DNA from 3 places in the Serpentinicella sp. ANB-PHB4 genome. Region 3 is predicted to be linked to each of the others. Evidence: riboswitches for the same ligand, from Rfam matches in the RefSeq annotation. Region 3 holds a riboswitch; each other region holds the start of a gene.
What was found. A riboswitch is a leader RNA that binds a small molecule or an ion and turns the genes downstream of it on or off. The one in region 3 is predicted to bind S-adenosylmethionine.

Region 1: another riboswitch for S-adenosylmethionine. It lies ahead of metK (methionine adenosyltransferase); the one in region 3 lies ahead of RH915_RS06995 (homocysteine synthase).
Region 2: another riboswitch for S-adenosylmethionine. It lies ahead of RH915_RS11240 (vitamin B12 dependent-methionine synthase activation domain-containing protein); the one in region 3 lies ahead of RH915_RS06995 (homocysteine synthase).

What each region holds. Positions count from the first base shown of each region.
Region 1 is NZ_JAVKGO010000013.1:102-6,639, reverse strand. It holds gene RH915_RS09690 (TIGR03826 family flagellar region protein) at 1-311, opposite strand, end outside; gene RH915_RS09685 (ComF family protein) at 387-1,091, opposite strand; gene recD2 (SF1B family DNA helicase RecD2) at 1,352-3,583, opposite strand; gene metK (methionine adenosyltransferase) at 3,804-4,991, opposite strand; SAM riboswitch class I at 5,126-5,231, opposite strand; gene RH915_RS09670 (COG2426 family protein) at 5,329-5,796, opposite strand.
Region 2 is NZ_JAVKGO010000024.1:35-6,572, reverse strand. It holds gene RH915_RS11255 (FAD:protein FMN transferase) at 1-133, opposite strand, end outside; gene RH915_RS11250 (FMN-binding protein) at 542-1,264, shown strand; gene RH915_RS11245 (L,D-transpeptidase family protein) at 1,361-2,203, shown strand; SAM riboswitch class I at 2,284-2,387, shown strand; gene RH915_RS11240 (vitamin B12 dependent-methionine synthase activation domain-containing protein) at 2,480-3,169, shown strand; gene RH915_RS11235 (homocysteine S-methyltransferase family protein) at 3,193-5,595, shown strand; gene RH915_RS11230 (methylenetetrahydrofolate reductase) at 5,599-6,462, shown strand.
Region 3 is NZ_JAVKGO010000006.1:140,802-147,339, reverse strand. It holds gene RH915_RS07005 (thiamine pyrophosphate-dependent enzyme) at 1-49, shown strand, start outside; gene RH915_RS07000 (alpha/beta fold hydrolase) at 117-935, opposite strand; gene RH915_RS06995 (homocysteine synthase) at 1,448-2,740, opposite strand; SAM riboswitch class I at 2,864-2,972, opposite strand; gene cysK (cysteine synthase A) at 3,055-3,987, opposite strand; gene RH915_RS06985 (RrF2 family transcriptional regulator) at 4,047-4,481, opposite strand; gene RH915_RS06980 (metal-sensing transcriptional repressor) at 4,639-4,923, shown strand; gene mltG (endolytic transglycosylase MltG) at 5,017-6,051, opposite strand; gene RH915_RS06970 (TVP38/TMEM64 family protein) at 6,245-6,538, shown strand, end outside.

The sequences.
Region 1 (6,538 bases), on a different contig from region 3:
CTTCTCATTTCTCCTGCGCATTTATCACAGTATCTGCCGGACTTAATGCCAGTGCCACAACGTTCACAATCAAGTAAATAATTGCTGTCTTCTCTAATTTCAATTCGGGCTTCTCTTAAATATTTTAATATTTGCTTTTCCGGAACTTCTGTCTCTTCAGAAACTTCTGATATCGATGCTCCAGGATTATCGTATAAATAATCCTTTACTTTTTTATAATCATCTTCGTAGGTGCTAGCACATCTGGAACAGACTGTAGAACCCTTATAGGAAAATACTCTACCACATTTAGAACAATTTCTTAAATCCATAATCGATCCCTCCTATTTATTTTAAATATATCTGATCTTCAGATTAGTAACTCATTTTATATGTTCTTTAATAGTTTATGATGTCCCCTTCATTCTTGCCTTTGCAAAAGTGCCAACGGTTATACGTCTTGCACCACCATTATATAGTGTTTGACTACAGGCGTCCGCCGTTGCACCTGTGGTGTAAACATCATCTACTAATAATATATGTTTATTTTTCAATGCTATCTTATTATTTGCTTCAAAAACATCCCGGACATTTTCTATCCGTTTTGTTTTTGTAAGTTTGTTCATATCTTCTGTGTTTTTTGATCTAATTAATGCATTTTTAATATATTCTTTATCTAATAATCTACTTAAATGTTTTGCAAGTATATGTGCTTGATTATATCCTCTATATTTTTCCTTGCTCCCATGTAATGGAACGGCTACGACGCTATCAAAGTCTATTTCCTCTTGGCTAATTCGATCTGCCATAAGATTTGCCATCAGTTTACCTAAATAAACTTTATCGTAATATTTAAAATCCTTTACAGCTTTTTTAATCGGTCCTTTGTATTCTGCTACAGAGATAATACGATCATAGTAAGTCATGCCATAAGGGTATTGAACCCCCTGAACAAATTTAATTTTTTCATAACAAAAGGTACAAATATTATTTTTTGAATCTTTGGTTATATCCTCACCGCATGTCATGCAGTGTATATTAGGATAGATAAAATCGAGAAAGGCTTCTCCATAGGCTTTTAGTTCTTTTATCCACGCTTTTTTTGTATCCATATTTAAATATTCTACAATTTTCGGGATTTTCCTTCTTTATTGTAAATAATTCATTGGTGTAGTATTGCGGCGAATGAATTCGCCTCTACAAATTGCTATTATACATGCCAAATAGTAAACCTTCGAATGAATTCGAAGCTACGAGATTATAACAAACCCAAGATTCTTCACTTCGTTCAGAATGACAAACTTTTTTAGTTTTAGTTTTATTTTTATTATATAGATATCCACTTATGTTGCATTTTACGCTTTTAATTTCCTTAGGGATTTTCTGTATGAAACTCATAGAATTTTTTAAGTCTTGTTCCTAATCCAGAATAACGCTCTGTAATTTTATTATTATCAATCATTGTTTTTAAATATTTTTCGTTTCCTACCAATACTACTAAGGATTTTGCCCGGGTAATTGCTGTGTATAGTAAGTTTCTAGTAAGTAGCATGGGAGGTCCCCAAGTAACTGGCATCACCACAACTGGAAATTCTGACCCCTGACTTTTATGAATTGTAACACAATAGGCTAATTCTAACTCGTCTAGTCTGACAAAATCGTACTCCACTAACCGACCATCTTCGAATAGTACACTGAGTATCTGTTCCTGGCTATCAATTTCATGCACATAACCTATATCTCCGTTAAATACACCTTCTCCTTTTTCTTCCTCTACATCCTCGTCAATATTTCGCCATTTCAAAGTATAATTGTTTTTAATCTGCATGACCTTATCCCCAACCCTAAAGGTTTTCTCTTTTAAAACCCTTTCTTCTTTATAATGGGCTGGCGTATTAATATGTTGTTGCAGCTGCTTGTTTAAATTAATGGTTCCAAGCTCCCCTTTCTTCATAGGGGAAAGAACTTGGATATCCTTCATCGTATCAAACCCATAGTGCTTTGGAAGTCTCTTAATGACTAGTTCTATAATTGTACCTAAAATATCCCTTGGGTTTCCCTTTGACATAAAGTAAAAATCTTTGTCTTTTTTATTTAAAACAGGCCGTTCCCCTTTATTAATCCTATGGGCATTCACAATGATCATACTTTCTTGGGCCTGTCTAAAAATCTCATTTAGTTTTACAACTTTTATAATATTACTGCTAATAATGTCTTTCAGCACATTCCCTGCTCCTACTGAAGGAAGTTGATCTACGTCCCCTACAAGAATAAGTCTCGTTCCTAACCCGACTGCTTTTATTAAACTGTTCATTAGAATAATATCTACCATGGATACTTCATCAATGATAACAACATCTGCTTCTAAAGGTTGTTCTTCATTTCTTAAAAATCCAAATTCCTGATCCTCATCTGAAAATCCTAACTCCAAAAGTCGATGAATGGTCTTTGATTCTTTTCCTGTGGCCTCTGTCATTCTTTTTGCTGCTCTTCCTGTGGGCGCACCAAGTATAACCTTTTTGTCGAGTGCTTCAAAAACCTTGATTAAAGTATTTACAGTTGTGGTCTTCCCAGTTCCCGGTCCTCCTGTAATAACAAGTAGTCCTTTGTCCATGGCCTGTTTAATTGCTTCTTTTTGATTTTCAGCTAAATGAATTTCTTCTTTTTCTTCAATGCTTAAGAGTGTTGCCTCTACGTCAATATCCACTTTTTCAAATTGTACTTGAGAAAGTTCTATCACTTTTTTACACACATTTGTTTCAGCATAATAATAAGGCATACTATAAATGTTAATATCATCGGCCATGCGCTCTAATTGTATTTTTTGATCTAGGGCTAAGTGCTGTATACCTTCACTGATCCCTTCTTCATCTATATTTAATAGTTTTGCTGTTTTTTCTATTAACATTTCCCCTGGAATATAGGTGTGTCCTTCTAAGTGAAAGCTGTTAATTGTATATTGGACCCCTGCGGAAACTCGATATTTTGAATTAAAAGGGATCCCTAGGGTTCTAGCAATCTGATCTGATGTGTGAAACCCAATTCCGTGTATATCCTCTGCTAATCGATAGGGATTTTCTTGAATGACATCAATCGTTTGACTTCCATACTTTTTATACACTTTTACACCAAAGCTAGTTGGTATATTGTATTTATTTAAAAATAATATAATTTCCCGAAGCTCATGCTGTTCTTGAAAAGCAACTTTAATACTCTCTGCCTTGGACTGTCCTATTCCTGATACTTCTCGAAGTCTATCTGGATTTTTTTCCATTATTTCTAATGTTTTTGTACCAAAGTAGTCAATAATTCTTTCCGCCATTTTTTCACCGATTCCAGGGATCACCCCAGAGGATAAATAATTTAAGATTTCTTTTTCCGTTGAGGGCATGATGGTTCTAAACTGAGTTATCTCCAGTTGTTGTCCGTATACAGGGTGTATTTTCCAGTTTCCTTGCACTTGTATTTTATCCCCAGCCTTTAGGGTTGGTAAATATCCGACAACGGTTACTTCTTCCTCTTCGGATAAAAGTATTGCCACGGTATATCCATTGGCCTCGTTTGAGAATATAATTTCTACTAATTGCCCCTGTAATTCAACCACGTTATTGCCTCCTAAAGCTTATGTTGTTTTTATTATAACATAAAGGCGGTGGGGTACGATAAGAGTAGTTGGAAAGTTGGAAAGTGGAAAGGGGAAAGGGAAGTGAATGACAGATCATTGTGGTTACCTTCGAATGAATTCGAAGGTACAAGTCAAATTAAAATAATAAACAAAAAACAAAAAAGAAAATCATCCTGTTGAATGATTTTCTTTTTTTTGTTTATTGAAAAGCTTCTTGTTTTAATATTTCAGCTTTGTCTGTTTGCTCCCATGGAAGTGATATATCTGTTCTTCCAAAGTGTCCGTAGGCAGCTGTTTGTCTGTATATTGGTCTTCTTAAATCTAGGTTTTTAATAATGGCTGCTGGTCTTAAATCGAAATGTTTTTGAACTAATTCAGCAATTTTATCATCACTTACTTTTCCTGTTCCAAAAGTTTCAACTAGTACAGAAACTGGTCTGGCAACGCCAATGGCATATGCTAATCCAATTTCACATTTCTCTGCAAGTCCTGCTGCTACAATGTTTTTCGCTACATATCTAGCTGCATAAGCTGCTGATCTGTCTACTTTTGTTGGATCTTTTCCAGAAAAAGCACCGCCACCATGTCTTGCGTAGCCACCGTAGGTATCAACAATAATTTTTCTTCCAGTTAAACCTGCATCTCCTTGTGGCCCACCGATTACAAATCGACCTGTTGGATTTATGTAGTATTTCGTCTCATCATCAAGTAATTCTACAGGTACTACTTCGTTTACTACATGCTGTATCATATCTTGTTCAATGGTTTTTTGCTCTATTTCAGGGCTATGTTGGGTAGATATAACAATGGTATCTACTCTTTTAGGTTTGTTATCTTCGTACTCAACGGTTACTTGGGTTTTTCCATCAGGACGTAAGTAAGGTAATGTGCCATTTTTTCTAACATCTGCTAAACGTTTAGATAGTTTATGAGATAAAGAAATTGGTAATGGCATTAACTCTGGTGTTTCATTACATGCAAATCCAAACATTAACCCTTGATCTCCCGCTCCAGTAGCTTCTAGATCTGCATCTTTTTCTCCTTCACGACTTTCCAAAGCCTCATCAACGCCCATTGCAATGTCTGGGGATTGCTCATCAATCGAAGTTAAAACTGCGCATGTATTTGCATCAAAGCCATACTTGGCTCTTGTATAGCCTATTTCTTCTATTGTTTTTCTAACAACTTTCGGTATATCTACATAACAGTTTGTTGTTATTTCTCCTGAAAGTAGTACTAAGCCTGTTGTTACTGTTGTTTCACAAGCTACCCTTGCCTTAGGGTCTTGCTCAAAAATGGCATCTAATACCGCGTCTGATATTTGATCACAAATTTTATCTGGATGTCCTTCCGTAACCGACTCAGATGTAAATAGTCTTTTTATCATTCGTGTCCCTCCTATATTTTTCTTATTTTATTACTATACCCTTTAAAATACCTTGTATTCCAAATCTTTTGGGAGCTTTTTAACAAAACAAAAAACCTCTCCTTGAAGAAGAGGTTCCTATTATCGATTACCTCTCCTCATCTTCCAGAATTTTAATTCTGGGGGAATTGGCACCATACTTAAAAGCATTATGGTTGCCGGGTTTCATCGGGCCCATCCCTCCACCTCTCTTGATAAGGAATCAAGATCTCTATTCAATTGCGTATTAATACTATCACTTCCATTGTTTTATTGTCAAGTAAAAAATATTATTAATTAGCATACCTTTTTAAGCGCTCTACAAATGCACAGCAACATAGCTCAGTATAAACATAATGGTCCCAGCTATAGAAGTTCCTAATGCAATAGAGGGTAGTGCATGCTTAAATGGAATATTAAATAAAACTGCGGCTAGACATCCACTCCACACCCCAGTACTTGGCAAGGGGACAGCAACAAATAAAACTAGGCCTATCACGCTATATTTCCTTATTTTATCTCCTTTCCTCCTAGTTCTTTGGATCATTCGATTTACTAATTTATTAATCCATGGTAAATTTTTTATACGGATAACAATAGGTTTTATAAATATTAGTAAAAAAGGCACTGGTGCCAAACTCCCTAATATGCCAAGTACAGTAGCATGCAAGGGATGTAACCCCAATGAAACGCCTATAGGTATGGCTCCTCTCAATTCCATTAAGGGCATTGCTGCAATTAAAAGTACCATTACCTCTCGGGTTATATAATCAAAAAGTCTATCCATGTGCTCCCCTCCTAATCTATCTATATTAAGGGGAGGAGCAAAAAATAATTAGAATGGGTTGGAAAGTTGGTTAGTTGGTTAGTAGAAAGTTGGTAAGTCGGAAAGGGGAAAGTTGGAAAGGAAAGGCATAACTTTCAGTTGGTCAGTTGGTTAGTAGTTAGTTGGTTAGGAAGAGCGAAAGGCAAAGGCAAATTTCTTAAACCCGAGATCCTTCGCTTTGCTCAGGATGACAGCGTTGCAGTTGGTCAGTAGATAGTTGGTCAAGAAAATCAAAAGCTAAATGATTATGCTCATCTTCGAATAAATTCGGAGCTACTGTATCTTAACAAAATGATCTACGGGAAACCTTCGAATGAATTCGAAGCTACCTTTAATCTAGATCCTTCGTTACATTAATCAGGATGACTATGAAGTTGGTAAGTTGGTTAGTAGAAAGTTGGTTAGTTGGTTAGGGGAAAGTCAAAAACCTGATACTTCACTGCGTTCAGTATGACGGTGGATAGTTGCCCTGGTTTAAACAATAGTTGAGCAATTGTTAAACCATAGTTGAACCATTGTTAGACTATTGTAGTTAGTTGGTTAGTAGTTAGTTGGTTAGGAAAGGCAAAACTTTCAGTTGGTCAGTGGAAAGTTGGAAAGGAAAGGCAAAAGCTAAATGATTATACGGGGAACCTTCGAATGAATTCGAAGCTACTTTATTCCAGATTCTTTGTTACACTCAGGATGACAGTGCTGCAGTTGG
Region 2 (6,538 bases), on a different contig from region 3:
TCGTCCCAAGAACGAAGTCAACTTCTTGTACTAATACTAGCTCTGATTCTTGTCCTTGTTCACTACTACAGCCTACAACGACAAAAAGTGTAGCAATAATTAAAAAAACTATTTTAGTTTTTATTTTAAACATATTATAACAGCTCCTTTTCTGGATAATATTATAGCAATATTAATTATGAAAGTAAACAAACATAGTATTTAGCAAAATTTGTTTAATTATAAGTAATGGGGGTATTAATATACTGGAAAAGTTATAATAAACAGAGCACTTTCCGACTATATGGGCCCTTGCAGAAGAACAGAAAGTGTTGAAGCAGTAGACGAACTGAAAGTTTTTTAACTAAAGCGACCTAGGCGCTTTTAAAAAGTCTTATATCTATTACAAAATTTTAGCATTCTGAAAATTTCATTAATTACAACAATTTAAAATGCAATTGATTAATATCAAAATATCGTTTATAATCATTTTAGTCATGTATTGTCGATTATTGGCGAACTTTGACGAATATTTAACAATCAAAAACAAGGAGGAATAGAAATGAAAAAACTATTAACGATTTTATTAGCTGTAGCAATGATTTTTGTTATCGTAGGATGTTCTTCAGATACACCAGCAACTGGTGGAGACGCAACAAATACGTATCAAGATGGTACATACACTGCTTACTCTGATGCAGGAGCAAGAGGTTATGGTATGGCAACAGTAACAATTGAAGATGATGCGATCGTAGATGTGCAAGTAGCTGAATTTAATGATTTCGGTGAAGAAAAAGATTCAGATTACGGATATGATGCGTTCCATGATGCAAAAGAAGAAATGCCAGGTAGATTTGTTGAAGCAAACAGCGCTGACGTAGATGTATTTACAGGAGCAACAAGCTCAAGTAACTACTGGAAACAATCAGTAGAAAGAGCATTAGAAATGGCCCTTGTAGATACTAGTGATGCAACTTACTTCGAAGGTGTATTCCACGGAGTTTCGGATGTAGATGAAAGAGGTAGTCGTGGGATTGCAAGGGTAACAATCGAAAATGATAACATCGTAGATGTTGAGTTAAAAGAGACAAGAATGGATGACGAAGAAGAAGTATTAAAAGACGAAGACTATACATTTGAGCAATGGCATGAAGCTTTAGAAGAAATGCCAGGTAGATTTGTTGAAGCAAACAGTGCAGATGTGGATGAATACACTGGTGCAACAAGTTCAAGTAACAAATGGCAACAAGCAGTAGAAAGAGCCCTTGAAAAAGCAGCTAAATAATATGTTTATTATAAAAATCTTATCCCACAAGGGGTAAGATTTTTTTTGTAAACATTTAAAGGGAATAACGTATCATATATCAAGGAGGGGTGAGTTATGAAGCTAACGAGTAGATATTTAAGGCTTTTATCACCATATATGCAAGGTCCTGATGTAATGCATGTACAAGAACGGTTAACAGAGTTAGGTTTTTACGATGGACCCATAGATATGATATATGATGAAGAAATATTTGAAGCTGTGAGAGCCTTTCAAACTGATTATGGGTTACCGCCTGATGGCATTGTAGGACCAGATACTTGGAATGCTATAGGACTAAGTCCTGAAAGAGAGTATCCTATTCCAGAAGAAGGGTATACTATTGAGATCGATTTAGAAAGAACAACACTTACGCTAAAAAGGTTTACAGAGATACTCAATGCCTATCGTGTTGCCGTAGGGACACCATCAACACCAACACCTGTAGGAGATTGGCAAATAATACAGAAAACAAGGAATCCCGGTGGACCATTTGGAACAAGATGGATGCGGATAAATGTGCCTTGGGGAGGCTATGGAATACATGGTACAGACGAACCAGAATCAATTGGTACCGAGGCAAGTAGAGGTTGTGTGCGAATGTTTAACGAAGATGTAAATGAACTTTACGACATTGTTCCTTTGGGAACACCGGTAAAAATTACAGGGGATGTATTTACTGGACGAATACTGGATGTTGATATAGAACCGGGACCAGATGTTTTCGAAGTAAAGACAATTCTTACCCTCTTAGGATACTATGATGGAGAGATAGATGGTGTGTATGATGCACAAACCCAAGAAGCAGTTCGAAACTTTCAGAGAGATTTCAATATTTTTGCCGATGGGGTAGTAAGTGTAGATACCTATCAGGAACTTATACTTGCAAGGGACCAGTATACAGATAATAGAGAACCATAAAGTTTAACTATAGTACTTGACATACTTCGAGGAATAGATTAAACTTGAATAAATAATTCTGAAATTTTAAAAAATAAATATTCTTATCCAGAGTGGTGGAGGGACTGGCCCGATGAAACCCGGCAACCTGCAATATATATGCAAGGTGCTAATTCCTGCAGAACTAAGTTCTGATAGATGAGTAAGGGTTAGATCAAAACTACTTTTCTCATTAGAAAAGTAGTTTTTTTATTTTGAAAAAGAGATAATATTAATTAATTGAGGTGATGATGAACCGTGATACATAATATAGATATCCAACATTTAGAAAAAGAAAAAATACTAAGGCATTTGGGGTACCAAAAGGGCAAGACTGAACTAACAGAAAAGATGAGCCAATTAATTGAAGACTGTATTGATGAAGCCAAACGTTTAATTAATCCAGTAGGGATATATCAGACATTTGAAATTAAGCAAATAAATAAAGAAAAAATTTATTTAGCTGATGTAGATTACCAAATTAAGTCCGCTGATATAGAGCAGTTATTAGATGGAAGTAGGTATACTACCTTTATAGCCGTTACTATTGGACAGCAACTTGATAATCACATAGATAAACTAAATGAAAAAGGAGAATATACTCGAGGGCTGATTATGGATGCAATTGGTTCAGAAGCGGCAGAAGAATCAATAAACAAATTAAATCAAATTGTAGAACAAGAAGCTTTACAGAATGGATATAGATTAACAAGGAGATTTAGTCCAGGATATGGGGATTTTACAATTACAAATCAAAATAGTATTTTAGATCTGTTAAATACAAAGGAAATAGATCTAAGGATTACAGATAGTAGTATTTTAATACCTAGAAAATCTGTTACAGCTTTAGTTGGGTGGACAAAAAAGAACAATACAAATAGAAAAGACAAATGTAGCTACTGTAACTTAGAACATTGTTCTTATCGTGAAGGTGCAAACTACAAATAATTAAGGGAAAGAGGTTTGAGTAAATGAATAAAAAAATGTTGACTGATTTATTGTCAAAAAAAGTTTTGGTTTTTGATGGAGCAATGGGAACAATGCTTCAAAAAAAAGGTTTAGTGTCGGGGGAATGTCCAGAAATATATAATTTAAATCAAAAAGAAATAATAAAAGACATCCATAGCGCATACATCGATTCAGGCGCGCATATTATTCAAACAAATACTTTTGGGGCCAATAGAATAAAGTTAAAAGCATACAACTTAGAAGGTGAAATTACAGAAATAAATCAAGAAGCTGTTCGTCTTGCAAAGCAAGAGGAGAAAGAAAATGTATTAGTAGCAGGGGATATAGGACCAACAGGAAAATTATTATATCCCTTAGGAGATCTACTCTTTGATGAGGCTTATGATGTTTTTTTTGAGCAGGCAAAATTATTAATTGATGCCGGTGTAGATTTACTAGTTATAGAGACAATGACAGACATACAAGAAGCAAGAGCAGCTGTGATTGCAGCAAAAGATGCCGGTGATGTTCCTATAATATGCACTCTAACTTTTGATGAAAAACAAAGGACGTTAACAGGTTCCGATCCAGAAAGTATTGCTACTATTTTAGAGGCAATAGGGGTAGATGTACTGGGTATAAACTGTGGTTTTGGCCCAGATTTAATGATAGATATTGTAAAACGTATGAGAAAGGTTACTGATAAAAATATAATTGTTCAACCAAACGCCGGATTACCGGTGTTAGTGAATGGGCAAACCCAATTCAATTTAACTGCAGATGCTATGGCTAGTTATGTAGAAGCATTAGTAAAAGCAGGTGTTAATATAATTGGCGGCTGTTGCGGTACGACCCCGGAGCATATAAAAGCGATTAGAAAAATGACCAATAAGCTACAACCAGAACCTAAAGCAGAAATTCCATTTACTAAATTAGCGAGCATGACAAAAACATTAATACTAAACGAAGATCTCCCTACTAAAGTAATTGGAGAATGTATTAATCCCACAGCAAAAAAATATTTAGCAGAAGCCATAAAAGAAAATAAATTAAGTGTCCTCTCCAAAGAAGCAGTAAAGCAGGTTGAAGCAAATGCAGATATTATTGATGTAAATGTCGGCGTGAATCTGACTGAAGAGCGTCAAGTGATGAAAGATGCTATTTATGAAATTCAAAGAAGTATACAAGCGCCGGTGAGTATAGATACGGTAAATTTTGAAGCAATGGAAGAAGGGCTAAAAGCTTATAGTGGAAAAGCTTTAATTAACTCTACAAATGGGGATGAAAAACATTTACATAAAGTTTTACAATTAGCAAAAAAATATGGAGCTGCAGTTTTAGGATTGACGCTGGACCATAAAGGAATACCGAAAAAAGCAGAGGAACGTTTTGTTATAGCCGAGAAAATCGTAAATACAGCAGTAGAGTATGGTCTTAATCCTAAAGATATATTTATAGATACCCTTGTCCTAACGGCAGGTGCACAACAAGATCATGCATTAGAGAGTATTAAAACCATACGATTAGTTAAAGAAAAACTTGGCGTAAAGACTGTGTTAGGAATTAGTAATATATCCCATGGATTACCTAATCGAAATGTATTAAATAGTACGTTTTTATCCATGGCATTAGAGGCGGGGCTAGATATACCAATTTTGAATCCATATATAGAAAGCATGTGGACAGTTATTAAAAGCTCGGATGTACTAACAGGAAAAGATAAAAACGCAAAGGAATTTGTGAATTATTTTTCTGAAGAACAAGAAGAAAAGCATCAAAATAGGCATGTAGATACAAATATTGAACATAATCTGTTTAAAGCAATTAAAAATGGAGAAAAAGATGCTTGTGTTCCTTTAGCAAAGCAGCTAAAGAAAGAAGGGCTTGCATCTATAGAAATCGTAAATAAATGTATTATACCTGCATTAGAAGAAATAGGGAAAAAATATGAAGAAAAAATATTTTTCTTACCACAACTTTTACTAGGTGCAGAGTCTGCACAACAGGTTTTTAATTACTTAGAAAAAGATTTGAAGACGGTAAAAGAGAAAAAACTTGGTACAGTTGTAATAGCAACAGTAAAAGGTGATATACATGATATTGGAAAAAACATTGTATCAATTATGTTGCAAAATCACGGTTTTCATGTAATCGATCTTGGAAAAGATGTAGAAGAAGAAAAAATTATCCAAACGGCAGTAAAGGAAAAAGCTGACTTGATTGGTCTAAGTGCACTGATGACAACAACCATGCCGGAAATGAAGAAAATAACTGAAAAATTAAAAAAATTAGAGCACAAAATACCAGTAGTAGTTGGTGGGGCAGTTGTTACAGAATCCTATGCTAAAGAAATTGGTGCATACTACTCTGAGGATGCTGTAAGTGCTGTTAGACTTGCAAAAAGAATAATGAATATAGGGGGATAAAGAATGAATCATTTAAAAGAAAAGTTAAGAAAGAGAAAATTTAGTATAACAGTAGAGCTAGAGCCACCTAAAGGTGTTGACACATCGAAGTTATTACAAGCTGTTAATGATTTAAAAGGGGTAGTCGATGCTGTTAATATAACAGATGGACCTATGGCTAATATGAGAACAAGTGCAATTGCTCTTGCCCATCATATTAAAACAGAAACAGGAGTCGAATCAATATTTCACTTAACCTGTAGAGATAGAAATACTATTGCACTACAATCAGAACTTTTAGGTGCATCAGTTTTAGGCGCGAACAATCTATTGGTGCTTACTGGTGATGAACCTACAAGAGGGGATCATCCAGATGCAACAGGCGTATTTCAAGTAGATTCTGTTGGCTTGGTTAATGTGGTAAATACATTGAACAAAGGTTATGACTTGGCAGGTAATCAGTTAAATGCACCCACAGAATTTATGATTGGTGTTGCTGCTAATCCCTGTGCTGAAAATTTAGAAAAAGAAGTAGAAAAATTAGAGAAAAAAGTAGAAAAAGGAGTGCATTTTATTCAGACCCAACCAGTATATGATATAAAGGACCTACAAAAATTTACGAACTGTGTTGAAAAGTTAAACGTACCAGTATTATGTGGTATCTTACCCTTAAAAAGTTATAAAATGGCCCAATCTATATCAAAAAATGTTCCAGGTATCAAGATACCAGATTCCATACTGAAAAGAATGGAATTAGGAGGGCAAGAGGAAGGAATAAAAATAGCAGGAGAATTTTTAAAGGAAGCAAGAGCGTACTGCAATGGTGTACATATAATGCCTTTAGGAAATACAAAATTGTCTTTGGAAATATTAGAATATTCAGAATAAGTGTAATTAATAAAAATAAACAAGGAAAAATAAATGGTTCTATAATAAATGTTGGGGTGGTTAACACTCCAGCATT
Region 3 (6,538 bases):
TCGTCGTTGGATGAGACTGAAAGCTTTAAGCGAACATCCTTTACTGTAAAAAATAATAAGATGAAAGAAAGCGCGTATTTTAATTTTTATACGCGCTTTTCTTGATAGAAATACTTTTATTTAACAAAATGTTTTGTTAAAAATCCAAATAATAATGTTGTTATCGTATCTGCCTTTTCTAAAATAGCAGCATGTCCACAGTCTGGAATAACAACAAATTCTGATTGTGGTAAGTTGTTGGCGATAATTTTTGAAAACTTTAAGGAAGTAATTACGTCATTTTCTCCACATACGACTAAAGCTGGACACTTTATATTACTTAATTGGGGAGTTAATCCAACACCATTATTAAATGTTTTATATAACTGAAGTTGGCCAAAATAAAAGTCATCAGGAATATTTTCCATTTCTTTTATTTTTTGTTCAATACCCTTTTTATATTTTTCAAGGAAAGTATTACTATAAACAGCAGGTGCACAACTCCAGAAAAAGTCATGGGCGTTTTTTGTAAGGGCTAAAGAACGCCATGATTTAATATGTAGTTTAATAATCTCATCAGCTTCACTAAGTGAATTGATAATCGTAATCGTTTTTACACTTTCAGGATAATCTGTAGCAAACCGCATAGCTACAGCACCACCATAGGATGTACTAACTGCATGAAATTCTTTTATGTTTAAGAAATCTAATAGCGCCTTTGCCTCAGAAGCATGTTCTGCTAAAGTATAGGGACCTTCAGGCTTATCAGAAAGAAGTTGGCCTTTAAAGTCATGAAGAATTATTTTGCAGTTTAATTTTTCAAGAGCGTCTAAAATTGGAGTCCAAGTACCAATACCAGACATGATGCCATTAAATAAAATAATCGTTTCTTCAGCATCAGGATTGCCTTTTATTTCGTAATATAGATTGATGTCATTTACTGTAAAATAGGGCATTTTAATCGCCTCCTTTGATGTTATTATATTACTTTGCAAAATAAGTGCCAATAGATAATATATGCCAAATATGCTGTATAAATATTAATTTTAAAAAGTCACATAAATTAAGTAACATTATGTGACTTGTAAAACTAGATATTAATCATTAGAATTGTTTAAATATAAGTATGATATTAACAAAGATACAATTTGATACATGTTACAATTAGTTACTATATTTAGATTTTAGTATAAAGAATTTTCTTTATTTTGATGATATTTGGTTACCTATTAGTTTGAACTCCTTGTACTAATATTATTAAACTAAAAACTGTTGTATACACTGTACTATACCCATAGAAGTATACAATTCCACAACACCTTAAATAGGCATATTCCATTAGGATTGTAAATATAACAACGTTCACACCTATAGAAATGCCTACTAGCAACTTGATAAAAATAAGTATACGATAACGAATGAATTATAGAGTTTCCTATGGAAAGTGGTATTAGTAACTTTTTTTATGTTAGGTTAACTTTGTGCTATTTAATGCTTGATCTAAGTCTGTAATTAAATCCTTTACATCTTCTAAACCTACAGATAATCGAATCATATCTTGTGTAACTCCTGCTAACTTTTGTTTCTCTTCGCTTAACTGTGCATGTGTAGTACTCGCTGGATGAATAACTAGAGATTTAGCATCAGCAACATTAGCTAATAATGAAAAAATTTCTAGGTTATCTATAAATGTTTTAGCCCCATCTATTCCACCCTTAACACCAAAAGTAAAGATAGAACCAGCACCCTTTGGAAAATATTTTTTTGCTAATTCATAATATTTATTATCTTTTGTGCTAGGGTAGTTAACCCAAGAAACTAAGGGATGATTTTGTAAAAAATTAGCTATTTTTTTTGAATTCTCCACATGACGAGCTACTCTGAGGGATAAAGTCTCAAGTCCTTGTAGAAGTAAAAAAGCATTGAATGGACTAAGTGAGGATCCAGTATCTCTTAAAAGCTGAACCCTTGCTTTTATGATAAATGCTAATTCTCCTAAATATTGAGCATATCTAATACCGTTATAACTATGATCTGGTTCAGTAAATCCAGGAAATTTACCACTGTCTGCCCAATCAAAATTCCCTGAGTCAATTATTAATCCACCAATTGATGTACCATGACCTCCAATAAATTTTGTTGCAGAGTGAACGACAATATCAGCACCAAAATCAATTGGTCGAATCAAATAAGGAGTACCAAAAGTGTTATCAACTATTAAAGGAATACCATTCTCATGAGCAATGTTTGCAACAGCTTCAATGTCTACTAAATTAATACTTGGATTACCTATTATTTCAAGATAGATAGCTTTTGTATTACCTTTAATAGCTTTTCTAAAGTTTTCTGGGTTATCTGGATCTACAAATACTGTATTAATACCTAACTTAGGTAACGTTGTTGAAAATAGATTATAAGTCCCTCCATAAAGGGTACTAGCAGAAATAATTTCGTCTCCAGTATTAGCAATATTTAAAATAGAATAGGTAATGGCTGCTTGTCCTGATGCAACAGCTAATGCCCCAACCCCTCCTTCTAGAGCCGCAATTCTTTGTTCAAGAACATCTGTTGTTGGGTTCATAATTCTAGTGTATATGTTCCCGGGCTCTTTTAATGAAAATAGATTAGCTGCATGGTCAGTATTGTTAAAAACATAAGAGGTAGTTTGATAAATTGGAACTGCTCTAGAACCCGTAGTAGGATCTGCTTGTTGTCCTGCATGTAGCTGTAGTGTGTCAAATTTTAAACGCTTCTTACTCATAAATAATCGCTCCTTTAAATTTAGAATTTAAAAACAAAATAACCTCTTTCATCATTTGAGGATGATGAAAGAGGTTATTAAAAAACTTATATTTATACAAATATAATCGTCTATAAAAGGCCTCTCTCATCTTTCAATATCTTTAATATTGCTGGAGTTGGCACCTTTCATAACGTATATGAAGGTTGCCGAGGTTTCATCGGGCCAGTCCCTACACCTCTCTTGATGAGAAAAATTATTAATTTTTTATAATAGTACTCTATATTTTTTAACATGTCAATAAAAAAACTTAATTTGAAATTTACCAGTTTGCTTTATTCCGGTTGAAAAAGGGTTGTTGACAAATATCTTTCCCCTGTATCAGGCAAAATAACAACAATATTCTTTCCCTTATTTTCTGGTCGCGTTGCAATTTGTGTAGCGGTATAAGCTGCAGCACCAGATGAAATACCAACTAAAAGCCCCTCTGTTTCAGCAATTTTTCTTGATGTTTCAAAAGCTTGTTCATTACTTACTTGGTATATTTCGTCTATAATATCTCTATTTAATATACTAGGAGTAAAGCCTGCACCAATACCTTGAATCTTATGAGGACCAGCTTTGCCCCCAGATAGAACTGGTGAATCTGTAGGTTCTACTGCTATTACTTTTATGTCAGAATTTTTCTCTTTTAAAATTTCACCTACGCCAGTAACAGTACCTCCTGTACCAACACCAGCTATAAAAATATCAACTTTCCCTTCTGTATCTCGCCAAATCTCTTCAGCAGTGGTTTTTCTATGAATATCTGGATTAGCTGAATTTTCAAATTGTTGAGGCATATAAGCATTAGTGGTATTATTCACAATTTCTTGGGCTTTATCTATAGCACCTTTCATGCCTAAAGAGCCTGGAGTTAATACAAGCTCAGCACCTAAAGCCTTTAAGAGACTTCTACGTTCTAAACTCATCGTATCAGGCATTGTTAGAATTAATTTATAACCCTTTGCAGCTGCAACATAAGCCAAAGCAATACCAGTATTACCACTAGTAGGTTCAACTATAATAGTACCTTTTGTAATTAGGCCTTTATCTTCTGCATCTTTAATCATTGCATATCCAATCCTATCTTTAACACTTCCACCAGGGTTAAAGTATTCAAGTTTTCCAATTATAGCGCTATTAATACTATATGATTTTGAATAATTACCCAACTCTAACATGGGTGTATTCCCAATTAATTCAGTAATATTTTTCTTGATTTTCATAAAAACACTCCCTTTATTTTAAATTGAGAAATCACATAACTAATTATGCGATTTATTAATTATATATAGAACATATATCCAGAGTTACTGTTCATCTTTATATATTCATTGGTTAATTCTTCAAGGGTTTGATCGTAAATAAAAGTTTGAACTTTTTCATCAATTTTATCCCATAAGTGTATTTTTAGACACTGCTCTACAAGATTATCTGTAGGCTGTGTATTAATAACGGATAAATTCCCTTCTAGTACTTTTAGAATAGCGCCGATTGTAATCTTGGATGGGTCATCACCTAAAATATACCCACCTTGAGGACCTTTTACACTTTTAACTAATCCAGATTTTTTAAGAGGCGAAAAGAGCTGTTCAAGATAGTTAGTAGATAGATTTTGTCTTTCTGCAATAACATTTAAAGGTATGTAACTACCTTTATAGTTTATCGCTAAATCAATCATTGCAATTAATCCATATTTTCCTTTTGTAGATATTTTCAATATATCCCTCCTATTAACCTACTAATCTTATATGATTAATAATATAATAAGGGTTAAAAACCTATTTGTCAATTCAAATTGGAAAAAAATATAAAAATACATATTGAGTACCTAGACAGGGTATAGTAAAATAAGGTGAATAAGGAGTGAATAGAACATGGAAAAAATACCAACGGAAGAATCTTTAAAAGCACAAAAATCTATTTTAGACCGTTTAAATAGAATCGAAGGACAAATAAGAGGTATAAAAAGTATGATTGAAAAGGGAACTTATTGTGACGATGTGATTAACCAAATAGAAGCATCTCGGTCTGCACTTGGCGCCGTAGAACTTATTTTAATGGAAAGTCATTTAAAAAATTGTATAACAGATCAACTAAAGGCTGGAAATGATGAAGAGATTGAGTCATTATTTAAAATGGTAAAGAAGCTAATGAGGTAAAAGATTAGATTTTAAGTTTGGAGTTGTATCACGGCTTCAAATACAAAAAGCGCTAATTACATATAAAAAATAATAACTAGAGGCCATAGGCCTCTAGTTATTATTTACCATATTACGATAAGCACGAACATTTTCTTGGTGTTCTGCAAAAGTCTTACTAAACACATGGCCGCCTTCACCTAGTACGTAAAATAAGTAATCATGATCTTCAGGATAAAGAGCAGCACGTATAGATTCTTCACTAGGTGACCCTATTGGACCAGGTGGAATACCATCTCTACGATAGGTATTAAAGGGTGTATCTTGATCTAAATGTGCGTATAACACTCTGTTAATATGTTTTATCCCTTCGCCATATCCATAAATAACAGAAGCATCAATTTGGAGACGCATTCCTTGCTCTAATCGATTATATATAACCCCACTTATTTTTTCCCGTTCCGCATCATAAAAAGTTTCCTTCTCTACTAGAGAAGCAATGGTTAACACTTCATGAATAGATAAGCCTAACTCTTCTGCCCTATCCAGATACGCTTGTGTAAACACATCTTCCATTGTTTTTGCCATTTGAAACACAATATCATCTATACTTTGATATTCTGAAAAATGATAAGTATCAGGATAAAGATAGCCTTCTAAATTAAAAAATAGGTCATCTGTATTAAAATCAAAACTGTTTTTGTTAAAATAGCGTTCTGTGGCACTGATAAATTCCTCTTGTGTCCCTAAATCTAGGTTTTCAATTCTAGCTCCTATTTGATAAAGGGTAATGCCTTCAGGTGCTGTAAATACAACATATGAATTTGATCCCCGTTGAAACATATTGAAAAGCGCATCAAAAGACATATCGGGTTCAATTTGATATGTCCCAGGTCTTATTTTTTTATCAATATTATCTGATTTAGCTTTATATTTAAACCACAAACGACTTTTTATAATATCTTTTTCGTATAGTCCTTCTGCTACGGAATCCAAAGATGAACCGGACTCAATAGTAAACTCGACATAATTCGTATTAGCAGTAGAAGATAAATAAGACGGCATAAAAATCATAGCCATAAAAGCTAATCCAATAATAATCAATGAGATTAGTAATAAGTTTTTTTGTGCTTGGGTTAAATGATGCATATAAACCCTCCCTTTAGACATATATTATAGTATATTTTATCATTTTATCTATAAAAAAGCATTATCAAATATATTTTTGTAAATAAATAGTGTAAAGTTTTTATATAAAATCTGCCTACGCATAATGTCTTTAATGGAGTAATAATGATATAATATAAAGATAAGACCTATAGTTTAGAGAAGAGGGGTTTATATGAATATAGGTAGTTGGCAAAAAAAAGCGGCATATTTTTTTATATGTGCTTGCATCTTTGTGCTATTAATACAAATTAAAAACAATTTGAATATTGATCTTTATACAATTCAAAGTACAGTAGCAGGATATGGTAGTTTAGGAATTATCGTCTTTATAATAATTGGGAGTTTAAAAACGTTACTTCTTATTCCTGCACCAGTGATATTTATTGCTGGGGGACTAATATTTGGAACTTTCTTTGGGACACTTTACACATTAGTAAGCTTTACTGTTTCAACTGTTTTGGTGTAT